One region of the Streptomyces sp. NPDC127117 genome, then DNA from elsewhere that is predicted to be linked to it. Evidence: riboswitches for the same ligand, from Rfam matches in the RefSeq annotation. Region 1 holds a riboswitch; each other region holds the start of a gene.
What was found. A riboswitch is a leader RNA that binds a small molecule or an ion and turns the genes downstream of it on or off. The one in region 1 is predicted to bind cyclic di-AMP.
Positions count from the first base shown of each region.

Region 2: another riboswitch for cyclic di-AMP. It lies ahead of ACFVH0_RS15455 (peptidoglycan DD-metalloendopeptidase family protein); the one in region 1 lies ahead of ACFVH0_RS10040 (C40 family peptidase).
Region 3: another riboswitch for cyclic di-AMP. It lies ahead of ACFVH0_RS13930 (transglycosylase SLT domain-containing protein); the one in region 1 lies ahead of ACFVH0_RS10040 (C40 family peptidase).
Region 4: another riboswitch for cyclic di-AMP. It lies ahead of ACFVH0_RS01730 (NlpC/P60 family protein); the one in region 1 lies ahead of ACFVH0_RS10040 (C40 family peptidase).

Region 1 covers NZ_JBHXTM010000008.1:85,034-89,140, forward strand. The annotation lists gene ACFVH0_RS10020 (helix-turn-helix domain-containing protein) at 1-25, opposite strand, end outside; gene ACFVH0_RS10025 (ATP-binding protein) at 230-661, shown strand; gene ACFVH0_RS10030 (LysR family transcriptional regulator) at 671-1,609, opposite strand; gene ACFVH0_RS10035 (LysE family translocator) at 1,682-2,314, shown strand; gene ACFVH0_RS10040 (C40 family peptidase) at 2,372-2,845, opposite strand; cyclic di-AMP (ydaO/yuaA leader) riboswitch at 2,849-3,029, opposite strand; gene ACFVH0_RS10045 (hypothetical protein) at 3,421-3,729, opposite strand; gene ACFVH0_RS10050 (ATP-dependent Clp protease proteolytic subunit) at 3,737-4,107, opposite strand, start outside.
Region 2 covers NZ_JBHXTM010000015.1:5,143-9,249, forward strand. The annotation lists gene ACFVH0_RS15445 (tyrosine-protein phosphatase) at 1-106, opposite strand, end outside; gene ACFVH0_RS15450 (alpha-galactosidase) at 332-2,428, shown strand; cyclic di-AMP (ydaO/yuaA leader) riboswitch at 2,723-2,879, shown strand; gene ACFVH0_RS15455 (peptidoglycan DD-metalloendopeptidase family protein) at 2,883-3,815, shown strand; gene ACFVH0_RS15460 (SGNH/GDSL hydrolase family protein) at 4,004-4,107, shown strand, end outside.
Region 3 covers NZ_JBHXTM010000013.1:9,400-13,506, reverse strand. The annotation lists gene ACFVH0_RS13940 (DUF305 domain-containing protein) at 1-280, shown strand, start outside; gene ACFVH0_RS13935 (ABC-F family ATP-binding cassette domain-containing protein) at 371-2,035, opposite strand; cyclic di-AMP (ydaO/yuaA leader) riboswitch at 2,577-2,763, shown strand; gene ACFVH0_RS13930 (transglycosylase SLT domain-containing protein) at 2,768-3,256, shown strand; partial or broken gene ACFVH0_RS13925 (FAD-dependent oxidoreductase) at 3,312-3,560, opposite strand; gene ACFVH0_RS13920 (TetR/AcrR family transcriptional regulator) at 3,566-4,107, shown strand, end outside.
Region 4 covers NZ_JBHXTM010000001.1:370,422-374,528, reverse strand. The annotation lists gene pcrA (DNA helicase PcrA) at 1-1,812, opposite strand, end outside; cyclic di-AMP (ydaO/yuaA leader) riboswitch at 2,059-2,224, shown strand; gene ACFVH0_RS01730 (NlpC/P60 family protein) at 2,232-3,380, shown strand; gene ACFVH0_RS01725 (amidohydrolase family protein) at 3,590-4,107, opposite strand, start outside.

The DNA.
Region 1 (4,107 bases):
GTCGAACCGCAGGGCCGTTCTGCATCCGCGGCCTCCCTCCCTCTTCTGCCGAGCGGACAGTGTGCCGCCCACATACGGTCTTGCGTGGCAGGGTTCACCGCTTCGAGCGACAGATATATGCATATCTTGGTGGATCGCCGTCACAGAGGGCAGCATCGGTGGCAATCTGGCGCGAAGCACAACCTGTACCGATCGCGGGTCGGTACAGGTGGGAAAGGGACGGCTCGCCATGGCAGACCATCAGGAAGCAAACGTCACCCTGCCGAGCCTGCCGGTCTCGGTCTCGGCAGCCCGCAGGTACGTGGCCCGGGTGCTCACCGAATGGGGCCTGGCCACCGACACCGATTTCGCCGACAGCATCCAGCTCATCGTCTCGGAGCTCGCGACCAACGCCGTCCAGCACACCTTCGGGCAGTCGCCCACGTTCACGGTGGACCTCCGGCTGGAGCGCGAGGAGGAGCTGTACCTCGGGGTGACGGACAGTCACCCCCGCTGGCCCCGGCGACTTCCCGCCGCCGTCCAGCAGGACAACGGACGCGGCATGGTGATCATCCGCTGTCTGGCCAAGGAGTGCGGGGGCCGGCTCACCGTCACCCCCACTGCCGACGGCGGCAAGACGGTATGGATCGCGCTCCCGTGGAGCATCCCCGTGCAGAGCTGACCGACGCGCTCACCCGGCCTCGCCGCCAGGCCGCTGCGCCGCCCCCGCCCGCCCGAACCCACTGCGCAACAGGGCCTGGAGCGTCGCCGCGGCTGCGCTCGCCCGGTCACCGCGGTGCACCACCGAGATCGTCCGCCGGAAGGAAGCGGGATCCAGCCGCCGCACCGACAGCGGCGTCGGCGACATCGCGGCGACCATCTCCGGAACGACCGCCATCCCGATGCCCGCACTGACCAGCGCGCACACCAGCGCATAGCCGGGCGACTCGCAGACCACGGCGGGCGTCGCCCCGGCCTCGGCCAGCGCCTGCTCGACCCCGCGGCGCGGTGGATGCGTGGGCGCGCTGCTGATCAGCGGTCGCCCCGCCAGTTCCGTCACCGGCAGCCTCCCGCTGCCCTCGGAGAGCATCTGCCCGACCGCCGTGATCAGGACCAGCTCCTCGACCAGCAGCGGTTCGGCGAAGACCCCGGCGGGCCAGGGCGTCGCGGCGGCCGGTTCGTACACATGCGTCAGTGCCAGGTCGACCTCGCCCGCGGCAACCGCGGCGACCCCCTGGGGCGGCTCGTACTCGGTGACCGCCAGCTCCACATCCGGGTGGGCGCGCCGGAAGGCGCTCAGCACCGGCGGCAGCAGATGTATCCCCGCCGTGGTGAACGTGCCGACCCGCAGACGCCCGCCGGAGAGCCCGGAGAGGCGGGTCAGCTCATGGCGGGCCTGGCCCATCTCGTCGAGGATGCGCCGGGCGCGCCCGGCCAGCAGCTCGCCCGCAGCCGTGAGCCGGGCCCCGCGGTGGTGACGTACCAACAGCGCCGCACCCGCCTCCCGCTCCAGTTTGGCGAGCTGCTGGGAGAGGGCCGGAGCGGTGTAGCCCAGCCGTGCGGCGGCCCGGGTGATCGATCCGGCCTCCGCGACCGCCACCAGGGCGGCCAGCCGTGTCGGGTCGTACATTAAGCGTTCCTTTTGGCAGACCCAGAAGATTCCAAGTACACGCTAAAGGCTCCGCAGGGTCAGGGTGGACCCATGGACGCACAACTGATCGCCTTCATCGGGGTCGCCGCAGGAATGGTCGCGCTGCCCGGCGCCGACTTCACCGTCGTCGTACGCAACGCGCTCGCCTCCCGCGGTGCGGGCGTGGCCAGCGCGCTGGGCGTGGCCGGGGGACTGCTGGTGCACACCGCCCTGGCCGTCGCCGGGCTCGCCGCGGTGCTGGTGGCGGTCCCCGCACTCCTGCGCACCGTCCAGCTGCTCGGCGGGGCCTATGTCCTCTACCTCGGCATCAGTGCCCTGCGCGCGGCACGGCGCGACACCCCGGACGGGGAAGGCACCGAGGACCGGAATGCGGACCCGGGGCACGTACGCGCACTGCGGCAGGGCTTTCTGACCAACGCGCTCAATCCCAAGGCGCCGGTCCTCTTCCTGAGCCTGCTGCCGCAGTTCGTCCCCGACGGGGAGCCGCCGCTGCCCAGGACCCTGCTGCTCGCGGCGATCGTCGTCGCACTGGCGCTGGTCTGGTTCCCCGCCGTGGCGCTCCTCGTGGACCGGCTGGGCCGGTGGCTGCGCCGGCCGCGTACCGCGCGCGCCATCGAGGGCGGCAGCGGCGCGGCGCTCACCGCGCTGGGCCTGGTGCTGGTGACCGGTCCGCTGCCGCACTGAGCGGGGGCGGGCCACCGGGCCCGTCCGGCGGCCCCGGACCGCCGGACGGGCGGTGTCTCAGCGGACCCGGCCGTAGTAGACGCTCTTGGTCCAGATCTTTTCCAGCCGCACCACGGAGCCGGTCCTCGGCGAGTGCCAGATCTTGCCCTTACCGGCGTAGATCCCCACGTGGTAGACGCTGCGGCCGTAGTGGAAGAACACCAGATCGCCGCGCTGCCGGTGCGAGGCCGAGACATGGCGGGTCCGGTTGTACTGCTGCTGGGCCGTGCGGGGGAGCTTCTTGCCGGCCTTCTTGAACGAATAGAGCGTCAGCCCCGAGCAGTCGAAGCGGTTGGGGCCGGTGGCCCCCCACCTGTAGGGCGATCCCTTCTTCGACGCCGCGATGTTGAGCGCCTTCATCGACAGCGTCGCCGCCTGGGCGTTTGTCGTGGCGCCCGGGGCGAACATGGTGCCGCCGACGGCGGCGAGCGTGAGAACCGAGGCCGTACCGGCCCGGACGAGCAGAGACGGGACATGAACCTGCGCAGTCATGCGCAACCCTTCGTCAGCCGCCTGTGAAGGATGACCTGTCGGGTTCGGGCTGGCGAAGTTGCCCGGCCGCGTGCGGCGGCTTCACCCCGAGGGTCGACCGGTGTTCAGGTCGACCCGTTGTGCTCGGGTCCTCCACTCCTGCCGATCCACTTCTGTCGACCAGGCATCCGGGCGGCGGCAGGACTCGGCGTCCGCCCGGACCGCCCCGCCGCGGTGGCGGGGGCTTGTCGTCCCAGGGATCTTGACTCACCGACTGCCGGATTTCCGAGCTGAAACAGGGATATGTGAGGCTCCTCACGACTGATCCGTTCGGGTGGACATGATGATTTCTGAGGCTCCGCCGGTGATTCGGACCAGGTTCGTACCTGGGGCGGAAGGGCGGATTCCGTTCACTGTTCACGCGGAAAACGCAAGTTGAGCGATCCCTCCTGAGGGGGACTTCCTACGCCGAACGAGCGAGAATTTTCGGTGGACCCGTCGGGCGTGTCGGGTACGGGAGTTGGGTGACGGTCGCCGGACCCCGGGCCATGGGGAGTTGGCCGGAGTCCGCCGGCCGCCCGGGCTGCGGAAGTCGGTCAACTCGGCGGAGCGGGGGGTACGGTGACGCGCCCGGCCCGTCGTTCCCCGTCCAGCACCCGCAGCGCACGGGCGAGCGTGGCCGCGTGGACCCGCGCCTCGCCGCGCTCGTGCATCAACGCGAGGGCGTCCCGCAGTGCGCGTGACCGCGCGACGAGGGCCTGGGCGGCGCGCAGCGCGCCGTAGGTGTCGCTGCCGCGGGCCGGGTTGATCCGGCCGACCTGGTCGAGGACTTCGAGGTAGCGGTCGATGAACTCCCCCTCGGCGCGGGTCAGTGCGGGCAGCGGTGGGAACTCCGGTGGTCGCATCGGGTGTTCACCTCGCGCCGTGCGACGGCAGAGCGGCGTTCCGGTTCTCCAGGACGTGGTCCACCAGCCCGTACGCCCTGGCGCCCGCCGCGTCGAGGATGAGGTCGCGTTCGGTGTCCTCGGTGATCTGCTCCTCGGTGCGGCCCGTGTGACGGGCCAACAGGGAAGTGAGCATCGTGCGGACCCGTTCCAGTTCCCGCGCCTCGATCTCCAGGTCGGAGGGCCGGCCCTGCACCGGCTCGGTGAGTTCGGGCTGCCGTACGACGACCCTCGCGCCGGGCAGTGCGTACCGCCTGCCGGGAGTGCCCGCGGCGAGCAGTGCGGAGGCACAGGAGCCGGCCTGGCCGAGGCAGTACGTCTCCACCCCGCAGCTGAGGT
Region 2 (4,107 bases), on a different contig from region 1:
GCACCTGTCGGCCGTCCGCAGTGGGCAGCCCGCCCACGTCGCGGAAGTTGCGGACACCCGCCAGCTCGGGCTCCGCCGACGGGATCTGCGGCAACTGCTGCGTCACGGTGACTCCTGGAGTGTCTGGTGCCGGCGCCAGTCGCAGGCAAGGCCACTCCTGCGACGATACGACATTGATTCCTCAGGCAATCATCTCGGCCTTTCCCTGTCGATACCCGGGCGAACTCCGGTTCTCCCGCGGCGAATCCGCCCGGCGAATTCCTCGCCGAGCCGTTGCCCACGCCCCGCCGATGGTCGATGATGTGCGGAACTGTTTGAATGTGGGGATGCGATGATCGAGACGGGCAACACCGGCCGGACCTGGCTGCTCACCGGGACGAGCAGCAGCTACGCACTGCGACTGACCGAGCAGGACGAGCTGGTCCATCTGCACTGGGGGCCGAGGATCGGCCTCGCCGCGGCCGAGGCGCTGGCCGCGGCCCCGGAACTGCCCTTCAGGGCCTTCGAGTCCCACCTCGACGGCCGGGAGGAGTATCCGGTCGAGGGCGGCCCCAGGTTCGTCCGCCCGGCACTCTCGGTACGGACCCAGCAGGTCCGGGGCACCGAGTGGGCCTTCGACGCCGCCGAGGCGGACGGGGACGAACTGCGGATCGGCTTCACCGACTCCGTGCACCGGCTCGCCCTGACCCTGCACTACCGGATGCGGGACGACTCCGATGTCCTGGAGCGCTGGGCCACCGTCGCCCACGCCGGACCGGACGGCCCGCCGCTGGAGCTGCTGCGCGCCGACGCGGCCGCCTGGTCGCTGCCGGCCCGCGACGGCTGGCGGCTGAGCAGGCTGCACGGGCGCTGGGCCGCGGAGTCGCGGCTCGCGCGGACCGAGCTCGCCCACGGCGAGAGCGTCATCTCCAGCAGGCGCGGCCACACCGGCCACCAGTTCCTGCCATGGGTCGCGCTGGACGCCGACGGCGCCGCGACCGAGGAGAGCGGCGAGGTGTACGGCTGCGCGCTCGGATGGTCCGGATCGTGGCGGATCTCCGTCCAGCGGCTGCCCGACGGGCTCGTACAGATCACCGGCGGCGCCGGCTACGACGACTCCGGACTGCTGCGGCTGGCGCCGGGGGAGTCGTACACCACGCCCGTCTTCGCCGGTCTGTGGAGCGGGCAGGGGTTCGGCGGGGCGAGCCGCGCCTGGCACGCCTGGCAGCTGGCCCATGTGATCCCGGACGCGCAGAACCTGCGGCCGGTGCTCTACAACTCCTGGGAGGCGACGGGCTTCGACATCGCGCTGGACCAGCAGCGCGTCCTGGCCGAGCGGGCCGCCGCGATGGGCGTCGAGCTGTTCGTCGTGGACGACGCGTGGTTCGGGCAGCGGACCAGCGACCGGGCCGGGCTCGGTGACTGGACGCCGAATCCGGACCGCTTCCCCGGTGGGCTGAAGCCGCTCGCCGACGAAGTGCACGGGCTCGGCATGCAGTTCGGCATCTGGGTCGAACCGGAAATGGTCAATGCCGACAGCGATCTCTACCGCGCCCATCCCGACTGGGTTCAGCACTTCCCCGGGCGGGCGCGGACGGAGTACCGCAACCAGCTGGTACTCAATCTGGCCCGCCCCGATGTGCGGGCATATCTCTGGGAGCAGCTGGACACGCTGCTCTCCGGCACCCCCATCGACTATGTGAAATGGGATTTCAACCGCTGCTTCACCGATGCGGGCTGGCCGGGCGAGGAGTACCCGCAGAAGCTCTGGGTCGAGCACGTGGACGGCCTGTACGCACTGATCGACCGGCTCAGGGCCGCGCATCCCACGGTCGCGTTCGAGTCATGCTCGGGCGGCGGCGGCCGGGTCGACCTGGGGATCATGTCCCGCACCGACCAGGTGTGGACCTCAGACAACACCGACCCGCTCGACCGGCTCGCCATCCAGGAGGGCTTCGGACACCTCCATCCGGCGCGGGTGATGGCCGCCTGGGTCACCGACAGCCCGAACGACCAGCTCAACGGCAGGGTCAGCTCACTGCGCTTCCGGTTCGTGAGCGCGATGGCGGGAGTGCTCGGGGTCGGCGGGGATCTCACCGAATGGAGCGAGGAGGAGCTGGCCGAGGCCCGGACCTGGGTGGAGCTCTACAAGGAGATCCGGCCCGTCGTGCAGCAGGGCGAGCTGTACCGGCTGCGGGAACCGCGCGGCGGACTCAGCGCGATCCAGTACGTCCACGGGGACGACGCCGTGGTCCTGATGTGGCTGGAGGCACAGCGGTACGGGGAGCGGCCCCCGGCCCTGCGGCTGCGCGGGCTCGACCCCGAGGCGACCTACACCTGCCTGGACACGGGGGCGGTGCACCACGGTTCGACGCTGCTGCACCAGGGGCTGCACACCGGACTTCGCGGTGATCTCGACGCACGGGTGCTGAGGCTCCGACGCGGGTGAAAGGTGTCTTATGTCCGTAATGCGGCTCTTGTGTGAACTTGGCCCGCTCATAAGGGACATGAGGGTCGCCTCGTGAGCGGGATCATATCCGTGACGGTGTGTGGTGACGGGGTGGTCGGGTAATCCGTGTGCGGCGCGGAATGCCAAGATCCTTAATCCACGGAGTGTTACCGGAATTCCGCGCCGATTTCCCGGCGCGGATTCCGGCGTGGAACCCATGGCTTGTTCTCGTCGTCCCGACTCGCTTACGGTCACCGCAATCCGGACGGACCGCCTAATCCTGCCGCCGCCCGGAATTCACATCCACTCATCGCGTGGCAGGAGCGGGGGAACCAGGTAAGCCGCCGGCCGGAGAAATCCGGCCGGCTCGGGGTGAAGTCGCACTCAGTGCGGCCGGGCATCTCCAGCCCGAACCCGACAGCTCACCTCGCAGGCGCCGGAGAGGAAATACGCCATGCCCATATCGGGTAAGCACCGTCGTCCGAAGCTCAGCACCATCGCCCGTGGCGTCGCCGCGGTCAGCGCCGGCGGCGCCGTCGTCGCACTGCCGCTGCTCGGCGCCACCGGTGCCCAGGCCGCGGAGCAGGCCGCCCCGGCCGCCGCGCCGCAGTCGGCCGCCGCCACGCACGCCGCCCCCGTCGCGCAGAAGCAGGCCGCCACCACGACGTACTCCGTCGTCTCCGGCGACTACCTGTCGAAGATCGCCGCCGAGCACCAGATCAAGGGCGGCTGGCAGCAGCTGTACCAGGACAACCGCAAGGTCGTCGGCGAGGACCCCAGCCTGATCTTCCCGGGCATGAAGCTGACCCTCGGTGGCAAGGCCTCCGGCAACGCCGCGCCCACCGGCGCCGGCACCGGCTCGTCCCTCCCGTCGAAGGCTCCCTCCGCCGCCGCCGAGAAGTCCGCCCCGGCCAAGACCTCGTCCGCCGCCCCGGAGTCCAAGGCGCTGGCCGCCGCCCCGGCAGCCACCCAGAGCAGCGCTTCCGGTTACGTCCACCCGGTCCCCGGCAACCACACCACCGGTTACCGCGCCTCCGGCTCCAACTGGTCCAGCGGCAGCCACACCGGCATCGACTTCCCCGTTGCCACCGGCACCAGCGTCAAGTCCATCACCTCCGGCACCGTCGTGGCCGCCGGCTGGGGCGGCGCGTACGGCAACCAGGTCGTCATCAAGCACGCCGACGGCCACTACTCGCAGTACGGCCACCTGTCCTCCATCTCCGTCTCGACCGGCCAGGCCGTGAGCGCCGGTCAGCAGCTCGGCCTCTCCGGCGCCACCGGCAACGCCACCGGCCCGCACCTGCACTTCGAGGTCCGCACGGGCCCGGCGTACGGCTCGGACATCGACCCGATCGCCTTCCTGGCCTCGCACGGCATCTCCGTCTGAGCCGAACGGCCGGGCGGCTGAGCCACAAAGCATGAACTGAGCAACACGGAAGGGGCGGTGCGCGGCGGCGCACCGCCCCTTCACTTATTCCCCCTTTACCAAAAACTGACCGGGTGGTCTATCTCACCACCCGTCAACCCCTTATTACGGTCGCGTAGGTCACATTCGGCGGTGCAGGATAAGCGTTTGTGGCAGACGATTCGAGAAAAAACCAACGTGGCGTCAACAACCGACAGGGCGTCATCGGGTCGTACGCGGCTATTGGCGACAGCTTCACCGAGGGAGTCGGCGA
Region 3 (4,107 bases), on a different contig from region 1:
GATGGACGACATGCCCGGGATGGACCACGGCCCGGACGGTTCGGGGATGCCCGGAATGATGTCCGGCAAGGACATGGGTGACCTGGCCGCCGCCAAGGGCAAGGACTTCGACAAGAAGTTCGCCCAGCTCATGATCGGGCACCACCAGGGCGCCGTCACCATGGCCGAGGACGAGCAGAAGAACGGCGCCGATGCCGAAGCGAAGAAGCTCGCCGGTGCCGTCGTCACGGCCCAGATCGCCGAGATCGAGCAGATGAACAAGATCATCGACAGGCTCTGATCCCGGCAGGGGTGCGGGCCCGCGCCGTGCGGCGGCCCGCACCCCCCTCTCCCGGTGCGGCCGGTACGGGAGACACCCGCCGCCGACCGCTCAGCCTGCGGCCTCCGGCGCCGCCAGCAGCTCGGCCACCTCCTGTGCGCTCGTCTCCCGCAGCTCCTCCCCGACCAGCAGCCACCTGGTGATGCCGACCGATTCGAGGAAGGCCAGATCGTGACTGGCGATCAGGAGCGCCCCCTCGTAGGAGTCGAGCGCACCGGTCAGCTGACGCACACTGGCGATGTCCAGGTTGTTGGTCGGCTCGTCCATCATCAGCAGCTGCGGGGCCGGTGCGGCGAGCATTGTCGCCGCGAGCGCGGCACGGAAGCGTTCCCCGCCCGACAGGGTGCCCGCCGGCTGCTCCGCGCGCTTGCCCTGGAACAGGAAGCGGGCGAGCTGGGCACGGATGTGGTTGTCGGTGACCCCGGGAGCCATCCGGGCCACGTTCGCCGCGACGCTCAGTTCCTCGTCCAGTACATCGAGCCGCTGCGGAAGGAACCGCACCGGCACGAAGGCCCTGGCCTCGCCGGACAGCGGGGCCAGCTCACCGGTGAGCGTGCGCAGCAGCGTCGTCTTCCCGGCGCCGTTGCGGCCGACGAGCGCGATCCGCTCGGGCCCGTTCACCTGGAGGCTGCCCTCGCGCAGTCTGCCGAACCGCGGGCGCAGGCCGTGCAGGCTCAGCACGGTGCGTCCGGTGGGCACCGCCGTGTGCGGGAGGCTCACGCGGATCTCGGCATCGTCGCGGACCGCGTCCGCGGCCTCCTCCCGGCGTTCGCGCGCCTCGCTGAGACGTTCCTCGTGGACACCGCGAAGCCTGCCCGCCGACTCCTGCGCCGATCGCTTCCGGCGGCCGGCCAGGATCTTCGGCAGGCTGCCCTCGGCCTCCGCCTTCCGGCCGTTCTTCTGGCGCCGGGCCAGCTTCATATGGGTCTCCTCCAGTTCGCGCTTCTGGCGGCGCACATCGGCCTCGGCGGCCCGCAACATCCGCCCGGCGGCCTCCTGTTCGGCAGCCACGGCCTCCTCGTACGCCGACCAGCCGCCGCCGTACCAGTTCACCGAGCCGGTGCGCAGTTCGGCGATGCGGTCCACGCGCTCCAGCAGTTCGCGGTCATGGCTGACCACGATCAGCACCCCCGAGCGCCAGGTGTCGACCGCCTCGTAGAGCCTGCGGCGGGCGAACGCATCGAGGTTGTTGGTGGGCTCGTCCAGGAGCAGGACGTCGGGGCGCTCCAGCAGCAGCGCGGCCAGCCGCAGCAGGACGGTCTCCCCGCCGGACAACTGGCCGACGGTGCGGTCGAGTTCGACGCCGCCGAGGCCGAGCGAGCCCAGCGTCGCCAGGGCCCGTTCCTCGACGTCCCAGTCGTCGCCGATCGTCTCGAAGTGCTTCTCGTCGACATCCCCGGCCTCGATGGCGCGCAGTGCCGCACGCCGCTCGGCGATGCCCAGTGCCCGGTCGACCCGCAGTGTCGTGTCGAGGGTGATGTTCTGCGGAAGGTGGGCGAGGCTGCCGCCGACGGTCACCGTCCCCTGGGCCGGGCGCAGTTGACCGGCGAGGAGTCGCAGGAGTGTGGACTTGCCCGCGCCGTTGTTGCCGACGAGGCCGACGCGGCCCCGGCCGATGCTCAGCGAGAGCCCGTCGAAGACGGTGGTGCCGTCCGGCCACCGGAAGGTCAGGGCGGAGCAGGTGAGGGAGGCGTGAGGGGTGGGGGGAGTCGCCATGGTGTTCCTCGCATTCGCAAGCGCAGAGATGGGGGCTTCGTATGCGAGCACCACGCAGCGACCGGACAGCGGAAGGAGGTGCGACGGTCCTGGAGATCGAGGGACGGCTCATGCACCGAGGTCGCATCCACGCGGAGTCACGGGCAGTGCGGGGCACTGCTACGGCGTGACGGGCGTACGGGCGAAGCCGTACGGCGCGATGTTCGCGAACCTCAGATGCGCAACGTCCACCTCAATCGGAGACAACAGGACTTCAGAACTGTAAACGACGGAGTGAAGGAAAGGCAATGTCATCGGGTGCCGGGGCGGGCGCCGGAATAGTTGGGCGAAATGCCCGCTTTTGTGAATTCGTGGCGCGAGTCACGTCCTGCCTGTCGCGTGCCGCACCCCGCGGTTCGGTTCCCTTTCCCCGCAAGTGGAGCGGGTTGTGCGATGTGAGGTGGATTACTGAAATTCCGGTAAATCGATCTTGTGGGTGAATTGCATTCGGAAAATGGGGTCTTGTCCCTTCCGGCTCTTCTCGCCTACGGTCACCGTCAATCCGGACGGAACGCCGAATCCTGCCGCTGTCCGGCAATCCGACCCACTCATGCACGGCAGGAGCGGGGAACCCAGGTAAGCCGCCGGTCCGGAATCCGGAACGGCTCGGGGTGAAGCCGCGCTGGTGCGCGGCCAGGCATCTCCAGCCTGAACCCGACAGCTCACCTCGCAGGCGACGGAGAGGAATCCACCATGTCCGCAACGGGTACGTACCGTCGTCGCAAGTCCACCACACTGACCCGCGGTTTCATCGCCGTGGGCACGGGCGCGGCCGCCCTGCTGCTTCCGCTGCTGGGTGCCCACACCGCCTCGGCGGCTCCGGCGCAGACCGCCGCCGCACCGGCCGCGCCGTCGGCGTACACGAACGATCTGGACGGCTGGATCAAGCAGTCGCTGGCCGTGATGGCCGAGCACGGTATCCCCGGCAGCTACGAGGGCATCCACCGCAACGTCATGCGCGAGTCGTCCGGCAACCCCAGGGCGATCAACAACTGGGACTCGAACGCCGCCGCCGGGACGCCCTCCAAGGGCCTCCTCCAGATCATCGATCCGACGTTCCGGGCCTATCACGTGCCCGGGACCGCGTCGGACAGCTACGACCCGGTCGCCAACATCACGGCCGCGTGCAACTACGCGGCCGCCAAGTACGGCTCCATCGACAACGTCTTCGGTGCCTACTGACGTGACCGCACCGCCGGCGTGACCCCACCACCGCCCGGCCCGGGCCGTCCCGAGGTCAGCCCAGGCGCGGGGGTGTCCGGTCGGCATGGCGGAGGATCGCGCGGACGGTGAGGCGGGACGGCGCGAGACGCAGGGCCGTAGTGCGCAGGGCGACGGCCGGCGGACGGGACAGCCGCCGGCCCATCCGCCCGGCCTGCCTGGCGGCCCGCGCGACCGCCTGGCTGCGGGGCCGGCGCTCGGCGTCGTAGCGGCCGAGCGCCGACTCGACGGTGGCTCCGGCGGAGAGCGAGGCGGCCAGTGTCAGGGGTGATGACCGCAGACCGACGGACCGTCCTCGCCGATGCCGCCATCCATGTGCTGGCCGATGAGGGGATGCGGGGCCTGACCCACCGGGCCGTGGACCGGGCGGCCGACCTGCCGCCGGGCACCACCTCGGCGTACTTCCGCACCCGGCAGGCACTGCTCACCGCACTCGTCCGACGGCTCGTGGCGCAGGACCAGGCGGAGTTGCAGGCGGCCGGCGAGCAGGCGCAGGTGCCGCGCGCCGCCGCCGAACTGACGGACGGGCTCGCCGGCTTCGTCGAACGGCGGCTGACCGGCGAGGGGCGGCAGCGGTCGCTCGCCCGCTACGCCTGCGCGGTCGGGAGCGTGCGCCACCCGGAGCTGCGCGAGATTCTCGTACCCCGACAGAACACGGCCCGTGACGTGGTGCGGGCGTTCCTGCGCGCGCAGGGCGTCGCCGACGCCGAGGGCCGCACGCTCACACTGCTGACCTGTGTGGACGGACTCGTCTTCGACCGGCCGGTGGGCGGCGGGGGAGTGCCGAGGGGCGAGATCGCGGGGCTGGTCGC
Region 4 (4,107 bases), on a different contig from region 1:
GTCCGCGCCGTCCTCGCCCGCCGCACCGGCCGCGCCCTGCTCCTGCTCGAATTCGAGGGCCACGGCGGCCAGTTCCTGAAGGTTCTCGATCCGGGTCTCGTCCTGCGGGTCGGTGGACGCCTGGAGTTCGGCGAGGTAGCCGGTGCGCTCCAGGACGGCCTCCAGGACCACCGCGGGGCCCGCGCCCGATTCGACGATCGTGCGCAGCTCCTCCATCAGGGTGTTGAACCGCTTGACGGCGTTGGCCGACCGGGCCGCCATGCCGTACGCCTCGTCGACCCTGCGCAGCGCCTGCGGGAAGGTGATCTTCTCGCGCAGGGACAGCGCGTCGATCATCGCCTCGGCACGGTCGCCGATGCCGCGCTTGGGCACGTTGAGGATGCGGCGCAGCGGGACGGTGTCCTCCGGATTGGCCAGGACGCGCAGGTAGGCCAGGATGTCCCGGACCTCCTTGCGCTCGTAGAAGCGCACGCCGCCGACGACCTTGTAGGGCAGGCCGACGCGGATGAAGATCTCTTCGAAGACGCGGGACTGCGCGTTCGTACGGTAGAAGATCGCGACGTCACCGGCCTTGGCGTCGCCCGCGTCGGTGAGCCGGTCGATCTCGTCGGCGACGAACTGCGCCTCGTCGTGCTCGGTGTCGGCGACGTAGCCGGTGATGCGGGCGCCGGTGCCGGCGTTGGTCCAGAGGTTCTTGGGGCGGCGGCTCTCGTTGCGCTCGATGACCGCGTTGGCGGCGGACAGGATCGTCTGCGTGGAGCGGTAGTTCTGCTCCAGCAGGATCGTGGTCGCGTTCGGGTAGTCCTCCTCGAACTGGAGGATGTTGCGGATGGTCGCGCCGCGGAAGGCGTAGATCGACTGGTCCGCGTCACCCACGACGCACAGCTCGGCCGGGGCGTCGCCCTCGCCCGCCGGGCCGACCAGCTCGCGCACGAGGGTGTACTGGGCGTGGTTGGTGTCCTGGTACTCGTCGACCAGGACGTGGCGGAAGCGGCGGCGGTAGTGCTCGGCGACGTCCGGGAACGCCTGGAGCAGGTGGACCGTCGTCATGATGATGTCGTCGAAGTCCAGCGCGTTGGCCTCGCGCAGCCGGGACTGGTACATCGCGTAGGCCTGGGCGAGGGTCTTCTCGAAGCCGTCCGCGGCCTGGCCGGCGAAGGTCTCCTCGTCGATCAGCTCGTTCTTCAGGTTGGAGACCTTGGCGGTGAACGACTTCGGCGGGAAGCGCTTCGGGTCCAGGTCGAGGTCGCGGCAGACCAGGGCCATCAGCCGCTTGGAGTCGGCGGCGTCGTAGATCGAGAACGACGAGGTGAAGCCGAGCCGCTTCGACTCGCGGCGCAGGATGCGTACGCACGCGCTGTGGAAGGTCATGACCCACATCGCGTTGGCGCGCGGACCGACGAGCTGCTCGACGCGCTCCTTCATCTCGCCCGCGGCCTTGTTGGTGAAGGTGATCGCCAGGATCTGGCCGGGGTGCACCCCGCGCTCCGCGAGCAGGTGGGCGATCCGGTGGGTCAGCACCCGGGTCTTGCCCGAGCCGGCCCCGGCGACGATGAGCAGCGGGGAGCCCGCGTGGACGACGGCGGCGCGCTGCTCGGTGTTCAGCCCGTCGAGGAGCGCCGCGGAGTCGATGACGGGGCGGTGCGCGCCGTCGCGGTAATAGGCGTCCCTGGGCGGCGGGGGCCCGTCGAACACGCCCGCGAAGAGGTCCTCCGGGACCGCTTCGGGTACGGAGTCCTCGGGGGGCGGCGGGGGCTCTTCCTCCGAGTGCTGGAGGCCGGCCAGGAAACTGTCGTCAAAGAGGCTGCTCATCGCTTGTCGAGTCTAGGCCGCCGCACCGACACCCGTCGGCCTCATGACGAACCGCACACGACCGACGGCACACAAAGAGAGCGGTCACCCACTCCCCGTAAGGGAATCCGGTCGGCGGCACCCCGCTCCGGCAAGGTCACGAAAATGTATCGGGCATATCGAACATCAACCTTCACAGCAGCACCATGGGTTGGCTAGCGTGCTCGACCGGGCGGCCCGTACCCCCTTGAGGCGAACCACGCCTAGCGGGCGCCCCCGCCGAATCCGGGCTGCCTTCAATGGAGTTCGGAACCGGGGACCCACACGCAGTACCGGGGTGAATCGGTCCTTATCCCCCACTCGGACCGTAGGGCAGCCTTCCGTTCCGCCCGAACCCGACAGCTAACCCGGTAGGCGGTCCACGGAAGGAGATGCCGGCCTTGGCGTCGCATCGCAAACCGCGCACCCGGGTGCGCACCACCGCACCGGCCGTCGGGCTCACCACTGCGGCCCTGGCGTCCGTGACCCTGCTCTCCACGCAGAGCGCCGTGGCCGCGCCCGATCCGAAGCCCCGCGTCGAGGACGTACAGAAGAAGGTCGACGACCTCTACCGGCAGGCGGGCACCGCGACCCAGCAGTACAACCAGGCGAAGGAAGCCTCCGCCGCCCAGCGCGCCAAGGTCGACGCCCTGCTGGACGACGTCGCGAAGCGCGCCGACAGGCTCAACGACGCCCGCAGGACGCTCGGCACCTACGCGGCCGCGCAGTACCGCAGCGGCTCCATCACGCCGAGCGCGACGTTCTTCCTGGCCGACGACCCGCAGTCGTACTTCGACCAGAGCCAGCTGATGGACCGGATGACCAGCCGGCAGCAGAAGGCGATCACGGACTTCCGTACGCAGCAGGCCAAGGCGGCGAAGAAGCGTTCCGAGGCGGTGCGGAGCCTGGAGACGCTGACGACGACGCAGACCACGCTGCGCACCAGCAAGCGGAACGTCCAGAAGAAGCTGGGCGAGGCGCGCACGCTGCTGTCGAAGCTGACCGCCGAGGAGAAGGCGCGACTGGCGGCGATCGAGCGCAAGAAGGAGGCGGAGGCCGAGCGCAAGGCGCAGGAGCTGGCGAAGCAGCAGGCCGCCGCGAAGGCCGAGGCGGACCGCGAGGCCGAGGAGGCCGCGAAGGGGTCGGGGGGCGGCAGCGGTACGGGGACGGGCAGCGGGACCGGCTCGGACAGCAGCGCCACCACCAAGGCGGAGAAGGTCCTCGCCTTCGCCAGGGCCCAGCTCGGCAAGCCGTACGTCTGGGGCGCGACGGGCCCGGCGTCGTACGACTGCTCCGGGCTCACCCAGGCCGCCTGGAAGGCGGCGGGGGTCGGCATCCCGCGCACCACGTGGGACCAGGTCAAGGTCGGCACCCGGGTCGCCACGGCGGACCTGCGGCCGGGGGATCTCGTCTTCTTCTACGACGACATCAGCCACGTCGGCATCTACAAGGGCGACGGGATGATGATCCACGCGCCGAAGCCCGGCGCGAACGTGCGCGAGGAGTCGATCTACTACATGCCGATCTACGGCAGCGTGCGCCCGGCGTAGCGTGCCTCCACCCGTCGCGCCGCCCCTGCACCGGGGCGGGGGCGGGGCGGGGGGGGGGGGTGGACAGCCGGGGGGTTGAGTATTTGTTGGTGGGGAGCCCCCCCCCCCCCCCCCCCGCGGCCCCCCGCTTCCTTGCCGCCGGGGCCCCACGGCCAGGGTGAGCGGCAGCGCAGCCGAGCGCCGTGCCGCCGCGGCCACTTGGGCCAGACTCATCGGATTCTCACCACTTCTCCCGCCCGCGCCGAGGTCGGGCGGCCGTCTCTCGCCGCGATCCGCCCCGACACCACAACGGTATCGATGCCTTCGGGTGCCAGCAGGGGGCGGTCGAAGTCGGCGGTGTCGCGCACCGACGACGGGTCCAGTACGACCAGATCGGCGACGGCCCCGTCGCGGACCACGCCGCGGCCGGTGAGCCCGAACCGCCCGGCGGGCAGGCCGGTCATCTTGTGCACCGCACTCTCCAGCGGGAGCAGTCGTTCGTCGCGGGTGTAACGGCCGAGTACCCGGGCGAAGCTTCCCGCCCAGCGCGGATGCGGCCGACCGGGTTTGGGGACACCGTCCGAGCCGATCATCGACAGCGGGCTGGCGATGACCCGGCGGACGTCGTCCTCTCGCATGGAATGGCTGATGATGGTCACTTCGCCCTGCTCGGCCAGCAGGAGATCGCAGGCCAGGTCGACCGGATGGATGCCGCGCTCGGCCGCGAGGTCGGCGATGCTGCGCCCCT